Regions from separate parts of the Paenibacillus gansuensis genome, predicted to be linked through region 3. Evidence: riboswitches for the same ligand, from Rfam matches in the RefSeq annotation. Region 3 holds a riboswitch; each other region holds the start of a gene.
What was found. Region 3 has a riboswitch for cyclic di-AMP ahead of ACFSUF_RS00295 (TrkH family potassium uptake protein). Riboswitches for the same ligand answer to the same signal wherever they lie in the genome.

Region 1: another riboswitch for cyclic di-AMP. It lies ahead of ACFSUF_RS03890 (ubiquitin-like domain-containing protein); the one in region 3 lies ahead of ACFSUF_RS00295 (TrkH family potassium uptake protein).
Region 2: another riboswitch for cyclic di-AMP. It lies ahead of ACFSUF_RS01105 (C40 family peptidase); the one in region 3 lies ahead of ACFSUF_RS00295 (TrkH family potassium uptake protein).
Region 4: another riboswitch for cyclic di-AMP. It lies ahead of ACFSUF_RS05000 (CAP domain-containing protein); the one in region 3 lies ahead of ACFSUF_RS00295 (TrkH family potassium uptake protein).

The regions. Positions count from the first base shown of each region.
Region 1 is NZ_JBHUME010000003.1:46,974-50,698, forward strand. It holds gene ACFSUF_RS03890 (ubiquitin-like domain-containing protein) at 1-1,136, opposite strand, end outside; cyclic di-AMP (ydaO/yuaA leader) riboswitch at 1,383-1,580, opposite strand; gene ACFSUF_RS03895 (TatD family hydrolase) at 1,764-2,531, opposite strand; gene ACFSUF_RS03900 (HD domain-containing protein) at 2,593-3,725, opposite strand, start outside.
Region 2 is NZ_JBHUME010000002.1:192,991-196,715, forward strand. It holds gene ACFSUF_RS01105 (C40 family peptidase) at 749-1,543, opposite strand; cyclic di-AMP (ydaO/yuaA leader) riboswitch at 1,545-1,692, opposite strand; gene ACFSUF_RS01110 (UvrD-helicase domain-containing protein) at 1,789-3,725, opposite strand, start outside.
Region 3 is NZ_JBHUME010000002.1:16,368-20,092, forward strand. It holds gene ACFSUF_RS00290 (potassium channel family protein) at 1-557, opposite strand, end outside; gene ACFSUF_RS00295 (TrkH family potassium uptake protein) at 575-1,921, opposite strand; cyclic di-AMP (ydaO/yuaA leader) riboswitch at 2,085-2,233, opposite strand; gene ACFSUF_RS00300 (CPBP family intramembrane glutamic endopeptidase) at 2,442-3,725, shown strand, end outside.
Region 4 is NZ_JBHUME010000005.1:228,552-232,276, forward strand. It holds gene ACFSUF_RS04990 (ABC transporter ATP-binding protein) at 1-932, shown strand, start outside; gene ACFSUF_RS04995 (hypothetical protein) at 982-1,518, opposite strand; cyclic di-AMP (ydaO/yuaA leader) riboswitch at 1,690-1,823, shown strand; gene ACFSUF_RS05000 (CAP domain-containing protein) at 1,830-2,597, shown strand; gene ACFSUF_RS05005 (hypothetical protein) at 2,758-3,054, shown strand; gene ACFSUF_RS05010 (FUSC family protein) at 3,214-3,725, shown strand, end outside.

The DNA.
Region 1 (3,725 bases), on a different contig from region 3:
TAGTAAGATGCAGGCTTCTTAGGGCCAATGACATAGACAGTGTAACCGGATTTGCGACCGAAGTTGTTCGCTGTGGATTCGCTGTCGAAATAGACATCGATTTTGTTCCCTTTTACAGCACCGCCTTTATCTTCTGCACGGCGGTAGCCGATACCTTCGATATACACCCAGTAACCGATCGGAATAACCCTAGGGTCAACGGCAATGGTACGTCCTTCCGTAACACGCGTGCCGGATGCCGTAATGCCGTACTGCGGATGGCTCTTGCTCTTTCCTGTGGAAGACACGCCTGCCGCATAGGCAGTCAGCGTAACGTTCTTAATCACTTTTTTAGGTTTGAAGGTCAAGCCTTTGCGGGTAATAGATGTTGAGGAAGATTTCGCAGCTACCGTCACTACTGGAGCAGGTTTCTTCGTACCCACCGCAATTACCTTCGGAACAGCATTCAACGTAACCTTCTTACTCGCCAACACTGTAGCTACCAGTTTCCCGTCCTCGTACGTATGTACGAATTGCTTGAACAGAACTCCGTCTTTGCCTTCTTTCACGACGGCGGTCTTGCCTTTCAGCAGACTTGCATCGGCTGTTTTCACCGTTGTATACGGAACGGCTACTTTCTGTTGAGACGTCTTCTTGCTTACACGCACGATCTTCACAGTCATGTACTGCTTGACTGGACGATCCAGCGGAGGCCAGATCCGGTCTTTAGCACTTAAAGTAATATGTTGCTCCGCCAAAATACTGCTTACCGTTTTGCTTGTTGTATACAAAGTTCTAGTCTTACCATCAGCCACCAGTTTGTAAGGAATTGCGGTCTGAATCACCACTTTGTCTCCGCTCTTGATCGGAGCGCTCAGAGGCATTGAAACATGATCGAATGTCCCTAACTTGATGGACTGTTCATCCAGTAGGCGTTGCAGGACGGATTGTTTGGTCTTAACGACACTTTCCTGTCCATTCACTACTACCGATACGCTCTTGGTAGACGTACCGTTTAACAACACCAAACACATGAAAGCAGCAATCGAGAGAGTTGCAATCAAAATAATCAAACGCAAGTTCTCATGCTTCCATCGCATTGCGAAAGACATGCTGGATGATCGTTTAACATGGGTTTCGTTATTACTGTTTCCCACTTATTTCGGTCCTCCTTCATAGCCCCGCCGCCATTGTTACGCATGTAAATTGACGCGACTAGTTAGTTTATTTTTACTTCCTTCAGCAACATCAGCTCTTCAAACGTTGGCGAATCAACACCTCCATTATCGAAACGGATAAGCCCTACCCTGATTTTGGCCAAAATAAAAGAAGCCTTCGGCAAGAGGTCGTCTTCCTTTGGCTTCTAAAAACGCGCATGTAAAGGGAATGGTAGGCACCAGGACGTTACCTCTCTCTGTACGCTTACGAGGTTAGCTGACGGATTCGGACAAGAGAGTTGCCCTAACAGATACTCACGCATACATATGCTGCAAGCTTCCGTATTCACCCCAAAGAACGATGCGGCCGGTGGTATTTGCTTCGGTTCCGGACACATGTGGTTCCCCCGCTCTCCGTTACCGGAGACTCAGCGAGACAAGAAATGTAAAAACTTTATTTAATTAAGTTACCTGTATGATACTCTGTATCAAACACAATTGTAAAGCATTCGCAAACTTCAATTTTAGCCGTTTTTAAGCCTTATAAAGGTAAATTCCGCCTTTCTTTGAAACATATGCACTTTTCTTATGCGCAATAGTCCTTTTTTCTCTGTATCTCTTTACATTTCATGATATGCCAAATAATTTGCACCCATTTTGCATGGTAATCCGGGCCAATTCCTCATAAGAAATCCCCTTAATTTGTGCAGCGGCCTCTGCGACTAAAGTCACATATCCGGTCTCATTTCTCTTCCCTCTATGGGGGTGCGGCGTTAAATATGGAGCGTCGGTTTCCACCAATAAACGGTCAAGGGGAACCTGTGCCAACACCTCTTTCGGCTGCTTCGCATTCTTGAAGGTAACTGGACCGCCGAAGGAAATATAGAAGTTCATATCAAGGCATTGCTTGGCAATTTCCCAGCTGCCAGAATAGCAGTGCATGACCCCTCCGACTTCTTCCGCTCTCTCTTCCCGTAGAATCGTGACCACATCGTGGTGGGCATCCCTGTTATGGATCACAATGGGCTTGTTCAATTTACGGGCAAGCCGGATCTGCTCACGGAACACACGCTGTTGAACATCCTTCGGCGAGGTGTCCCAGTAATAGTCCAATCCGATTTCTCCAATGGCTACCACTTTGGGGTGACTGCAGAGCTCTTCAATCCACTCCAGATCTCCCTCCCTCATCGTCACTGCATCCTGAGGATGCCAGCCGACGGCCGCATAAACCTCTTCATACTGTTCGGCAAGCTTCATTGTGGTGGGAATTGTTTCACGGTTAAATCCAATATTCAAAATTTTGGACACGCCGGCATCAAGCGCTCTTTGCATAGCTTGTTCACGGTCTTCCTCAAACTGTACAGCGTCCATATGAGTATGTGTATCAAACAACAATGCAGGTGACCCCCTTAATCTGCCAGATGTAATCGAAGGTGTATAAATAGTGAAAAGGCGTCTATCCTCTTCGGGCAAAAAAGCTTCGTACTTCCTGATCCATCTGCGGCAGAACCTTCTGAAGCAAGTCAGGTGGATAGTAAAGCTGATTCTGCCCTTTGTGGATACCGCTGATCGATCGGACAATTTCCGACTTATGAGAGATTTCGACGCATTTCTCCTGTTCGGTTAGCAGCAAAATCGGCATTTTCTCCCCTGATTCGCCCGGACGATATACATCATAGGGAAGATCAGATGGAAAATCAAGTTCCATATGGTAGGCGGGATTCAAGCCTGATCGCTCTAAATTTTCCCGGACCAGATCCAGAATTTCGACATCTTCTGCTTCCAGCGGAACGTACTTATATAGTTTCCGGTTCAGAAACCGTCCGCATAAATCCGACAGAATCCGATCCCGCTCCAAAGTCCATTGGGCAAAGGCCGTCTGGATGAATGCCTCATCCAATAGAAGATATTCTTCTATAGTAAGCTTCTGCTCAAAAAGGCTTGGCAGAGGATCCGGCATGAACCGGAAAACGTGTCCTTCAGCATATAACTGTTTGGCTCTGCGAAAGATTTGGCGGAGGATGATCTCAGAACTGCGGGTAACCGGGTGAAAGTAAACTTGCCAGTACATCTGATAGCGGGACATGAGGTAATCTTCCACCGCATGCATTCCGCTTTCCTTGACTACGATTTTGCCTTTATGAGGACGGAGCACACGCAGAATGCGGTCCAAATCAAAAGTTCCGTAGTTCACACCGGTGAAATAGGCGTCTCTCAGCAAATAATCCATACGGTCGGCATCCAGCTGGCTGGAGACCAGGCTGACGACTATGGGCTTGGCATAGGTTTTGCAGATGACATCGGCCACTTTCTCGGGAAAATCGGATGAGACCCCCGCCAAAACAGAGTGCACCTCCGAATCTCCACGGATCATCCGGCAAGTCCAATCCTCATGATGCATTTCAAACGCCTGCTCGATCGAATGAGAGAACGGGCCGTGCCCGATGTCATGCAGCAGGGCTGCACATAAACACAACAGCTTCTCTTCTTTAGGCCAATCGGGATAATGGCTTCGTTCGAATTGCGATATAATTTTGCGTGTGACTTCATAGACACCGAGGGAATGAGAGAACCTGCTGTGCTCAGCAC
Region 2 (3,725 bases), 180 kb from region 3:
TTCTGAACTTGAGAGCGCCTCCACGCCGGATCCAGCCGCTGTATTTAGAGTTAGGTCTCCCCACCTGACTCTAATTTTATTTCCTTGGGTGCCGATTTAGTACTTCAACTGGAAACAATATCTAGTTCATCTTAGCATGCAAAGTGTCGTCATTTCAATTCATAAAAACACATTTTCTATGGAGTCCAAAAAGAAAGAAAGCTCCCGGGCGGGAGCTTTCGGTAGGTCACAGCTATATGGTCAACTCGTTCCCGGCCGCTTGTGTAAAGCGTGCCCTCCGAGCATGTAATCGAACCCCTGCATTCTTGCACTGATCATGGCATCAACATTCTTATGCTCATTCCGATCCTTAAGGTGCCGGACAAGATGGGTTATTCCTGCCTCTTCTGGTTGTTGCAGCTCTAGTTGGATTGCTTTTATCACTTTGTGCTTCTAAAACAATGAAAGCCCTGCCTCTCTTCCATCCTTGCGACTCCGTGGCCGCGCCAGTGTGAATTAGCCTGCATTTCTCGTGCCGTTGCATAAAAGCAACCGAAAAACACCAATACAAATTCGTGAGATCTGTTATAAAAGGATTGAAATGAAAGGGGTTGTGTTACATTGAGGTTTATATAACGCCGTAGTTGGGTTATATAAGTATAGAGGTAAAAATGACCTACAGCTAATAACTATACATTATTCCGGACAAAATAGCAAGAAAAAGACGTGAACCGATGGGACAGTCCACGTCTAATAGGATGAAAGAATGTTATAATACCCGTTTTGCTCCGAGATATTTCGGTGCCCAGTAGCTGCTTCCCATGCTGGCGATATCGACTCCGTCATTGGTAGCGGAGATAAATTTGTTATCACCGATGTAGATACCTACATGGGAAACTTTGGACCCGCTGCCGAAGAAGACAAGATCTGCAGGCTGCAGCTGATTCGTATGCGTGCCGGAGTTATGAAACATTTGCGACGAGGTTCTCGGTAAAGAGATACCGTGCTTCTCGAATATGTAATTGATAAATCCGGAACAGTCGAAACCGGCTGTTGTCGTTCCGCCCCAACGGTAAGGTACACCGAGATAACTTCGAGCGGACTTTAAGACAAGATCCTCTTTCCCGAAGGAAAACCGTGCCGCTTTCACCTGGAGCGCAGGCGCATGATTTTGGCCGTCTTCCTCTACCAGTGCAAGATTCGAGTTACCGTGCCATTCAACGTTTATTCCCAGTTCTTCCGACACGAACCGCAAAGGTACGAATGTTCTTCCTTTCGCGGATACCGCTGCTTCCGAATCGGTCAGTGAAATAACTTTGGTGCCGTCGGTCAGCTTTACTTTCCCGTTGCTTTCCCATTTTACGTCAAAACCAAGTTCTTCGGATACGGACCGGAGTGGGATTTGGACCCTTTCTTCATAAAGATACGGTTTCTCATCGCTCTGGAATTTCACCAGGCTGTCGTTGACCTGAACATGCACCGCTGCATGAGTCAGTACCGGTGCCAAAAGAACGGAACCTGCCGCTGCGCATGATAAAACAAGACTTCTGTAAAAAAGTTTCAAAACGGTTTCCTCCTGTAGCCTCCGAGGTTAGTTGTCGGGTTCGGGAAAGAGGTTCTCCCTGTGCTCGCAATCTAGGCAAGCCTTCACCCCATGTGAATCGTCCCCCGTACCGGTCCTTATGCTGAAACCGGATTCGGCAATTTGATTTTTGTACATGATAGCATATCGTTGTAAAGGGTTACAATAAGGTTACAATCTCATTTTGTGACCAATTATTGAACACCGTTCGACAAATATTGGTAAGTTTAATAAAACTTTGGCTGGATCTGTTTCTGTACCTGTTTGGACCCTTTGGCCATGGTGTCTCCGCAAAGAGGACAAACCTTGGCGTCAACGTGCGCATCCTCGTACGTTATAATCTTCGACCACGCGCTGCAATTTGGGTCCGTACAGACCCATGCCAGCACCGTCTCCGTGGTCGTCACCCCGCCGGCCGCTCCGGCGGGGCTTTGCATGCGTCCCGGCTTCGGCACGGGACGCACTTCCCGCGCAGCCGTCCCAGCGGCTGCGGTGCCCGCTTGGCGGGCGGCCCCACCGAAGGCGTCGCGGAGGAACCGCGACACTTCGGTTTTCTTGCCGCGGTAATACGCCGGCGAAGAGATGTACAGCTGATGCTTGGCTCTCGTGATCGCCACGTAAGCCAAGCGCCGCTCTTCCTCCACGGCGGCATCGGTCGACGCCGTGTTCTTCCCGGCCGTTGCGGCGGCCGGCCCTGCCGGGACCTTGTCCTTGAGCTTCTCGGCTTCGAGCGCCGTGCTATGGGGCAGAATGCCCTCCGAGGCGCCGATCAGAAAGACGACCGGAAACTCCAGCCCTTTGGAACGGTGGATCGTCATCAGCGCTACGGCATCCGCATCGCTGTGCTGCTGCAGCGTCTCGATCTCCTTATGCTTTTCGATCATACCGTCGATAAAAGCGATGAACTCTGCTGCGCTCTCAAACCGTTTGGCCGAAGCTTCCAGCTCATCGAGCGTTTCCTTAATGGTTTCCTTATGCGATGTCGCCGCCTGGCGGTCCGTAGCTTCCAGAAACTTGTCATAAAAGTCGAGACGAAGCTTCTTTACCGCCTGGACCGGCTTTACGGCGGCCAAACTCTTGATCAGCTTGATCCGCTCTCTTACTTTATCCTTTTGGAAGCTGCGAAGCTCCGGGAAAGCTTCCAGATGGATCAGGGGATATTTCTTCTTTTGCTTTTTTTCCTGTTCCCAAATGTAATCCATGGCTTTATCCTTCGCAATAAACAGCCCGTTCACAGCGGATTCCATCGCGTCGAAATGACGCGGCTGCACGGCAAGGCGCAAATGGTCCACCACCGGCTTAACGATCCAGTGCTCGTAAAACATCTGGTCCCCCATCGAATAAGGGATAAACGGAATGTTATTAAGGGCAAGCTGCTCGAACATCGCACGACTGCAGCTGGCAGTACGGTGCAGAATCGCTATATCCCGGTAAGCATACGTCCCCGCGGCAACATCCGCCTGGATCTGCCCGATAATGGTTTCCGCTTCTTCATCTGTTGTTGCAGGCGTAAAAAAGTGCGGAGTAGACTCGCTCCTGTGCACAGCCTGCAGCGTTTTCACTTTTCTGTTCGTGTTCCGCCTGATCACTTCATTGCCCAGACCCACAATGCCCGAAGTTGAGCGGTAATTGATATCCAGCGTTACCGTTCGCGCTCCCGGGAACGTCCGTTCGAATTCCAGTATGAACTCGCTCCGCGCGCCGTTAAACGTGTAGATTGTCTGATCGTCGTCCCCTACCACGAACAAGTTCCGGTGCGGATGTACAATCATTTTGATCAATTCGTATTGCAAAAAGTTCGTATCCTGAAACTCATCGACCATGACATACTGAAAACGCCTTTGCAGGCTTTCCAGCAGGCTCCGATTCTCCCTGAGCAAGTCATAGGCAAGCAGCAAAATGTCGTCGTAATCGATTTTCTCATACTGCCGCTTCCATGCCTCGTATTTAGCAAAAACAGCATTCATTTCCCGCTGCTCCGGAGTCCTGTCCGGCAGCTCGTCCACGCGCAGGCCGTTCATTTTGTGCGCTGACAATTGTGCCAACAGCTCTTCCGGCTGATAGGAATCGTGGAGATTCATCTCGCGGAGGATCTTTTTGATGACAATTTGTTTATACCGGTCCGCCCCGATAATCTCTTGTTTGTATCCCTGATGACGGATGA
Region 3 (3,725 bases):
ATATTGACCCCATCCATTTTCCGAAGCGCGACAATACTGCAGCCGTACTTGGCCCTCAAATTCAGCTCCTGAAGCGTGACTCCGTGCAGTTTATGAGGCACCTCTAACTCAGCGATGGTGTAATCCTTAGACAGCTCAATAAAATCGAGCAGATTCGGTGAGACGAGCTGATGAGCAACCCGTACCCCCATATCGCGCTCAGGGTAAATAACCCGGTCCACGCCGATTTTCTCCAAAACACGGCCATGCAGCTCGGATTGTGCTTTGGCTACGACTTTCTTCATGCCCAAATCTTTCATTAAAATGGCAGCCATAATGCTCGACTGGATATCGTCCCCGATCGAAACAACCCCGCAGTCGAAGTTCCGGACGCCAAGGCTCCGGAGCACTTCCTCGTCCGTTGCATCGGCTACGACCGCATGAGTCAATATGTCGCTCAGGGCGTCCACAATTTCTTCATCTCTATCAATTCCAAGCACTTCATATCCTTGAATAACAAGCTCTCTGGCAAGAGAAGTGCCGAAGCGGCCCAAGCCAATAATCACAAAAGAATTCATTTTCACGTAAAAAACTCCTATCCGATAATAATTTTCCCTTCCGGGTATCTATAAAGCTCTTTCTCTTTGTTCGGCTGCAGAGCATAGGCCAAAGTCAGCGGACCAAGCCGGCCGGCGAACATCATTAGCATAATCATAATTTTTCCGAATACGGTTAAGTTAGCGGTTAATCCCATGGACAGCCCTACGGTTCCGAAGGCGGAGGTGACCTCAAACAAGATCATCAAAAAGCTGTGATCCTCGGTCGTAGACAGCAGCATCGAAACAAAAACAACCAGGATCAGAGCGATCATCGTAATCGTTAAAGCTTTCAACAGGCGGTCTTTCGCCAGACGGTTACGGAAAAGGACGATGTCCTCTTTGCCGCGGATCATCGAAATGATGCCGCCGACCAGCGTCGTAAACGTAGTTGTCTTGATTCCGCCCCCGGTAGAGCCGGGAGAAGCGCCGATAAACATAAGAATAATAATGAAGAATTGCGTTGCCTGGCGCAGACCAGCGATATCCAGCGTATTTGCTCCGGCCGTGCGGGGCGTGACTGACTGGAAAAAGGCGCTGAGTACTTTCCCCTGAAAGCTAAGCGGGCCCATGGTTTTCGCATTGCTGTATTCAAAAATGAAGATCACCAGTGCGCCGAGGACAATCAGGAAGGCTGACGTACTGAGCACCACTTTCGTATGAAGGGAAAGCTTACGTTTCTGACGGTAATCCATAAGATCGGACATGACAATGAAGCCTATGCCGCCAAGAATGATCAAACACATAGCCACTACGTTCACAACAGGGTCGTTTACATACATAGTCAGGCTGCGGTACTCGCCGAACAAGTCAAAACCGGCATTGTTAAACATGGACACGGCATGCCACATCCCCAAGAACATAGCTTTTCCTAAAGGGTATTCAAACGCCCAGCGGATTGTAAAAATGACAGCCGCTACCGCTTCAATCGTCAAGGAGTAAATAAGTACTTTTCGGATCAGCCGGACAATGCCTTCCATCGAGCTCTGGTTCAGAGCCTCTTGCAGAATAAGGCGCTCTCTAAGTGAGATTTTCTTTTTCAGCATCAACGCGACCAGGGTGGCCATCGTCATGAATCCCAGGCCTCCTACCTGAATTAGCAGCATGATTACAACCTGACCGAAAGTAGAAAAATCCCTCCCGGTGTCCGCCACGACCAACCCAGTAACACAAGTGGCGGAGGTAGCCGTAAACAGGGCATCGAGAAATGAAATCGGTTCATGACCCGGAGCGGCCGACACCGGCAGGGAAAGCAGGATGCCCCCGATCAGAATGATCAGGGCGAATCCCGAAACCAGAATCCTGGGAGGACTCAGTTTCAATAAATCCAATTTGCGCAAATCCATTCACCTCTTCTTAAGATCCAAAACTAACCATAATCGCTACTAAACAAACTTCGCCGGATCTGAATCAACCCGGTCCGCCGATAGGAGCAAATAAAAAAGACATTGGAAATCCAATGCCCAAAGGTATCGTATCCATGCGGCAGAAACGTTACAGAACGCTGGCTGCGGCAAACTCTGAGCCTACGAGGTTAGCTGTCGGATTCGGGCCCCTAAAGCCCTATTCTCCCGCACCATTCTTTGGCTGCAGATGAAATTCACCCCATAATACTATGGTTCCCCCGTTTTCCTGTGGAAATTCGGCTGTTATTCAGTTCAATCCGATTATAATCCTGCCCAATGGGAAGTACAATATCGATTATGGTAGGTTTCCAGTTGCCAGAAGGAGTAACAAGGTAATCTTGCAGCGTAACCAAAGGTTATCTTGGATTCTCTTCAAATATCGCCTGATTTGCTTTCTAATACTCAGGATCTATGGTACGTTAAACAAATATAAAATCAATAAACAGTTAGGAGATCTACCATGAACCGACCTTCATCGGCAGCAGCTTCCGGAGACCGCAACCTCCGCATTTTGGCTCTGGCCGGCTTAATTCTATTTATCTTAACGAACTGGTGGCCCGTTATCACCGGAACATTATCTGAGCAGGATCTGAAAGTTCCCATATCCAAGGAGAAAGCTGCGGAGACGGCCAAACAATTTATACAGAAACAGTACGGTCCAGCCGAAACGCTAAACACCTATGTTTACTATCAGGCTCAAAAAGATGTGATCGGTTACCTCCAGCGGCAAGATCTGTTTGAAGCATATACCGACCGTTGGGTCAAGCGCTACCCGGTAGAGTATTATGCCGTTGAAGTTACGGAACCAGAGTCTAATGTGCGTTATACCGTCAATGTTCACTTGTCTGAAGCAAAAGTAGTGTCATGGAATTCCTCCCTTCCTTCTGAGGGCAGTGAAAGCGGATTGAAAGCCGCGGAGAGTTTTCTCAAAAAGCAAGGATATGCAGCTGACAAGGCTATACTCGACAGGGAAGAAAGCGGAGACGGCGTTTTCACCTTTCTTGTCTCCAAGTTCGACATGGGCGGATCCCGGTTATCATTAGAAGTAAGAACGGATGCATCCGGTGTAATCACCGGGTTTACGCCCTCTTTCACGCTTCCTGCAGAACACACATCCTGGATTGCCAAGCAGGACCGTGCCGCAGCGTGGATGACCTATGCGGGAAATCTCCTCACTGGAGCAATCATGGCTATCGCTGCGATCGTCTATGTCATTATCGGACGAAAGCAGGTGTCCTTTGCCCGCGGGATTTTCCTGACCGCCGTCTATCTAATCGTCAATATGGTTAACAACGCGAATATGTACCCTGCTTATAAGGCAATCCTCGGTTCCGCCGACGCGTCTGGAACCGCGATAGCAAGCGTTATGCTGATACAAAACCTGTTCTTCTTCGGGATGTCCGTCATGCTGTATTTCTCTTTTATTTCCGGTGATCAGCTCTGGCGCCAACGCGGGATCCGTGTGTGGGCCCGTTGGCAGGAAGCCGATTATGGCGAGCATGTGATGACCGCCATGAAGCGGGGGTACCTCATCGGCCTGGTGATTTTAGGCCTGCAGCAGGTGCTGTTTATTGCCGAAGGAAAGGTGTTCCATGTGTGGAGCACGACCGATCCCGTTTCTTCCCCTTACAACATGCTGTGGCTATGGGTCTTTCCGTTTGCTGCGTGGGGCGCGGCCATTGAAGAGGAAGCCGTCTACCGGATGTTCGGGATCGCTTTATTTGCCAAGCTGTTCCGGAACCCG
Region 4 (3,725 bases), on a different contig from region 3:
GTGTCGGTTCCCTGGTTGCCTTCTTTGCCTATCTTGACCGGTTATATTCGCCGCTTCGCAGGCTGGTGAACTCTTCAACCGAACTGACCCAGGCCTCGGCTTCGCTTGACCGTGTCATGGAGCTGCTTCATGAACCATATGACATATCGGATTCGCCGGGCGCCCGGCCGCTGCAAAGGGTGCAGGGGGGGATCAGTTTCAACAATGTTCACTTTAAATACAATCCGGACGGAGAATGGGTGCTAAAGGGGATTGATTTGGATATAGAGCCGGGACAGACGGTTGCTTTTGTAGGCATGAGCGGGGGAGGCAAATCCTCATTGATCAGCCTGCTTCCCCGCTTTTACGATATTCAGGAAGGAGCGATCCGGATAGACGGGACAGATATCCGCAGCGTGACCATCCACAGCTTAAGGAGCCAAATCGGCATGGTTCTTCAGGATAATCTGTTGTTCAGCGGCTCTGTTCGCGAAAACATTCTGTTCGGGCGCCCGGACGCAACGGAAGAGGAAATCATCCAGGCGGCTCAGGCGGCGAATGCGCACGAATTTATCACCGGGCTTCCAAATGGATACGAGACGGAAATCGGGGAAAAAGGCGTGAAACTGTCCGGCGGCCAAAAACAAAGGGTTGCTATTGCCAGAGTATTTTTAAAAGACCCGCGTATCCTTGTGCTGGATGAGGCGACTTCCGCCTTGGATCTGGAATCGGAACACCTTATTCAGGCTTCTCTGGAGTCGTTGGCACGTGACCGTACTACGCTGATTGTCGCGCATAGACTGTCCACGATCACCCATGCGGACCAAATCGTACTGATTGAGCACGGTGAAATCAAGGAAAAAGGGAAGCACGAAGAGCTGATGAGATTGGACGGAGCTTACGCGAGACTGTTTAATGTCCAAAATTTAAACGCACCGGAACCAACTTTATAATCTCAATAGAAGAGCTGCCGGCTAGTAAGCCGGCAGCTCTTTTGTCGATTCAATAAGGAGTAGGGAAAGGTCCGAGGAAGATCAGCCTTAAAGAGACACGGTCAAACGGAATGAGCGGAACGAACAGGGAACTGCCCGTGATCAGCCTGCCGTTTACTCTCAGCTCATAACCTACCTGATAGCCGATGCGAATGCCGGAAACGGCCCGAATCTGTCCGCCAATACCGAATTGGACCTGGCCGGTTTCAAGCAGTGCTTGATACAGTGTGATGCCTGGAAAAAACCGGACACTGTACGTTCTAGGGAAGATTGGGATCGATCGATCTCCCGAAATGGTTACCTGAATGGAAGAGACCGGTCCGGGGCCGGGATACGGCGGGAATGGTCCAGGGAACGGTCCAGGGAACGGTCCTGGTCCAGGGTAAGGCGGGCGGGGCCGGGGTCGGGGCCGGGGCGTCGGGAATGTTCCGGTCCCGGTTCCAGATTCAGGTCCGGGTCCCGGGCTGGGAAACAAGGACCGGGAGCTGGCATCGCCAGTGGAGAACGGCTGGCCGGACGATTCATTGTGCCAATCGTATTGCGTCATGTGGCATAAACTCCTTTGCCGGTAAAATGTCATGGAATACGATATGCTAAATGGCGCCTATGGGTGTTTGTACCGTAGCTGAAATGCCCAGTTGCCTCGAAAAATATCCAATTGCCAACATTTTCACAATGAATCCCAGTTTCCCCCGTGGTAAGCTGTTACATGTCCAACACAACATAAAGGCCGAAGCTCATAAGTGAGCGCGGGGAACCCACAGTTTTGGGGTGAAGCCGCATTTGCGGCGGGGCAGACTCTTCCGTCCCTAACCCGTCAGCTAACCTCGCAGGCCGAATTCGAAGGGAGAAGATTTTATGAAACTATTGGACTTGAAAAAAATGGCGCTTACAGGCGTAATCGCTTTAACGCCGGTGCTAGGAGCCGGAGCTGCGTTTGCCGAAACAGGTACGCCTGCTGTGCAAACGTATCAAGTGAAGGTGAACAGTAACTTGTATACGGTTGCGGTTAACCCGCAAATGTTGCATCCGGATCTGGTCTGGCCCGGATTTATCGTCAAACTGCCGCAATTGCAGCAGCCTGTCGTGCAGCAGCCTGTAAAGCCGCAGCCGATCCCGCAAAAACCTGCAGTGCCGCAGCCGGCCCCGCAAAAACCGGTTCCGCAAAAGCCTCCGGTACAGAAGCCTGTTGAGCAGCCGGCAGTACAACAGCCAACAGCGCCAAAACCGGTACCGCAGCAGCCTGTAGCCTCTGCTGACAGCAGCTATGTCAAAGAAGTAGTGAGCCTTGTGAATCAGGAGCGCGCCAAAGCCGGTCTAAAGCCCGTTGCTTTCGACACTGCCTTATCCAAAATGGCACATGACAAAGCAGTAGATATGTACAATAAAAATTACTTTGACCATAATTCACCTACGTACGGTTCGCCGTTCGATATGATGAATTCCTATGGAATCAAATACTCTACTGCCGGTGAGAACATCGCTAAAGGCCAGCAGTCGCCGCAACAAGTCATGAACGACTGGATGAACAGCCCGGGCCACCGTGCCAACATCCTCAACGGCAGCTTCACCAAAATCGGTGTAGGTTATTACCAAGGCGAGTGGGTACAGGAATTTATCGGGTAAGCCATCATTATTTTATAACATAAGTACACATCAAGGGACTTCTGCACATTCGCAGAAGTCCTTTTTGTGGATTCCAAGCCTCCAAGATTTAAAATTGTAAAAACGGGGTAATTACTTGAAGCTACGGCAACTATTCAACCTAGGGAAGGAAGTGTTTGGAATGCTGAATTCTATACAGCTGCATCCAACCGGCGAGATGGTTTTGGAATCGGGCACCTACATTAGCGAAAACGGCGTCAAATACGACTTGGCCCGGGGCGATAAATTCCCGGCATGCCCGGCGGACGGAAGCAATACGACATGGCGGCCTCAGGATCATCTTCATCAAACTGGGGATTTGGTCACAGAAACCGGCGTTTATGTTTGTAATGCAGGCGAACGCGCTGAGTTTGAGAAGGGAAACTATTTTCCGGTATGTCCCGTAACCGGAGAAGGTACCCAATGGAAACACGTATAGTAAGCCAATGGAATCCATGCAAAGAGTGCCGAAAGGCGCTCTTTTTGTTGCCCTGCCCAGACCCGGGCTAAGCGGGCTACTTTGCATCGGCTCCCTTTTGCATGTAGAATAGGTAAGTTGGTTCATAATAGATAAATAAAGGGAAAGGGGAGCATCAGAGTGACGTTAGGGGCCAGAGTTTTTAAAACGGGAGTCGCGGTTACTCTCGCCCTGTATGCCAGCATGCTGCTGAATTTGTCCCCGCCCATCATCGCCGCGGTTGCTGCTTTATTCGCCATGCAGCCTTCGATCTACCGTTCCTGGAGGTACCTGCTGGAACAGCTGCAAACCAATACGCTTGGCGCGGCGCTTGCCCTCGTGGCCGGATATTTTTTTCAGAATGATCCGATTGCAGTAGGGGTTACTTGTATCATCGTCATTGTGCTATGCCGGCAGTTGAAAATGGAGGAGTCTATCGGTCTTACTCTCGTTACGGTTATCGCTGTTATGGAGGCGCCGGGGGTCATGAAAGCAGCGGATCACATCCTGTTTGCTTTGAACCGTTTTCAGCTTACGATCATCGGTATTATTTCGTCCTTCCTAATCAACATCCTGTTCATTCCGCCGAAGCCGCAAGGCCAGTTCTTTTCGCATGTACAGCAGGTGTTCGGCAATTTGTCCCTGCTGCTCCG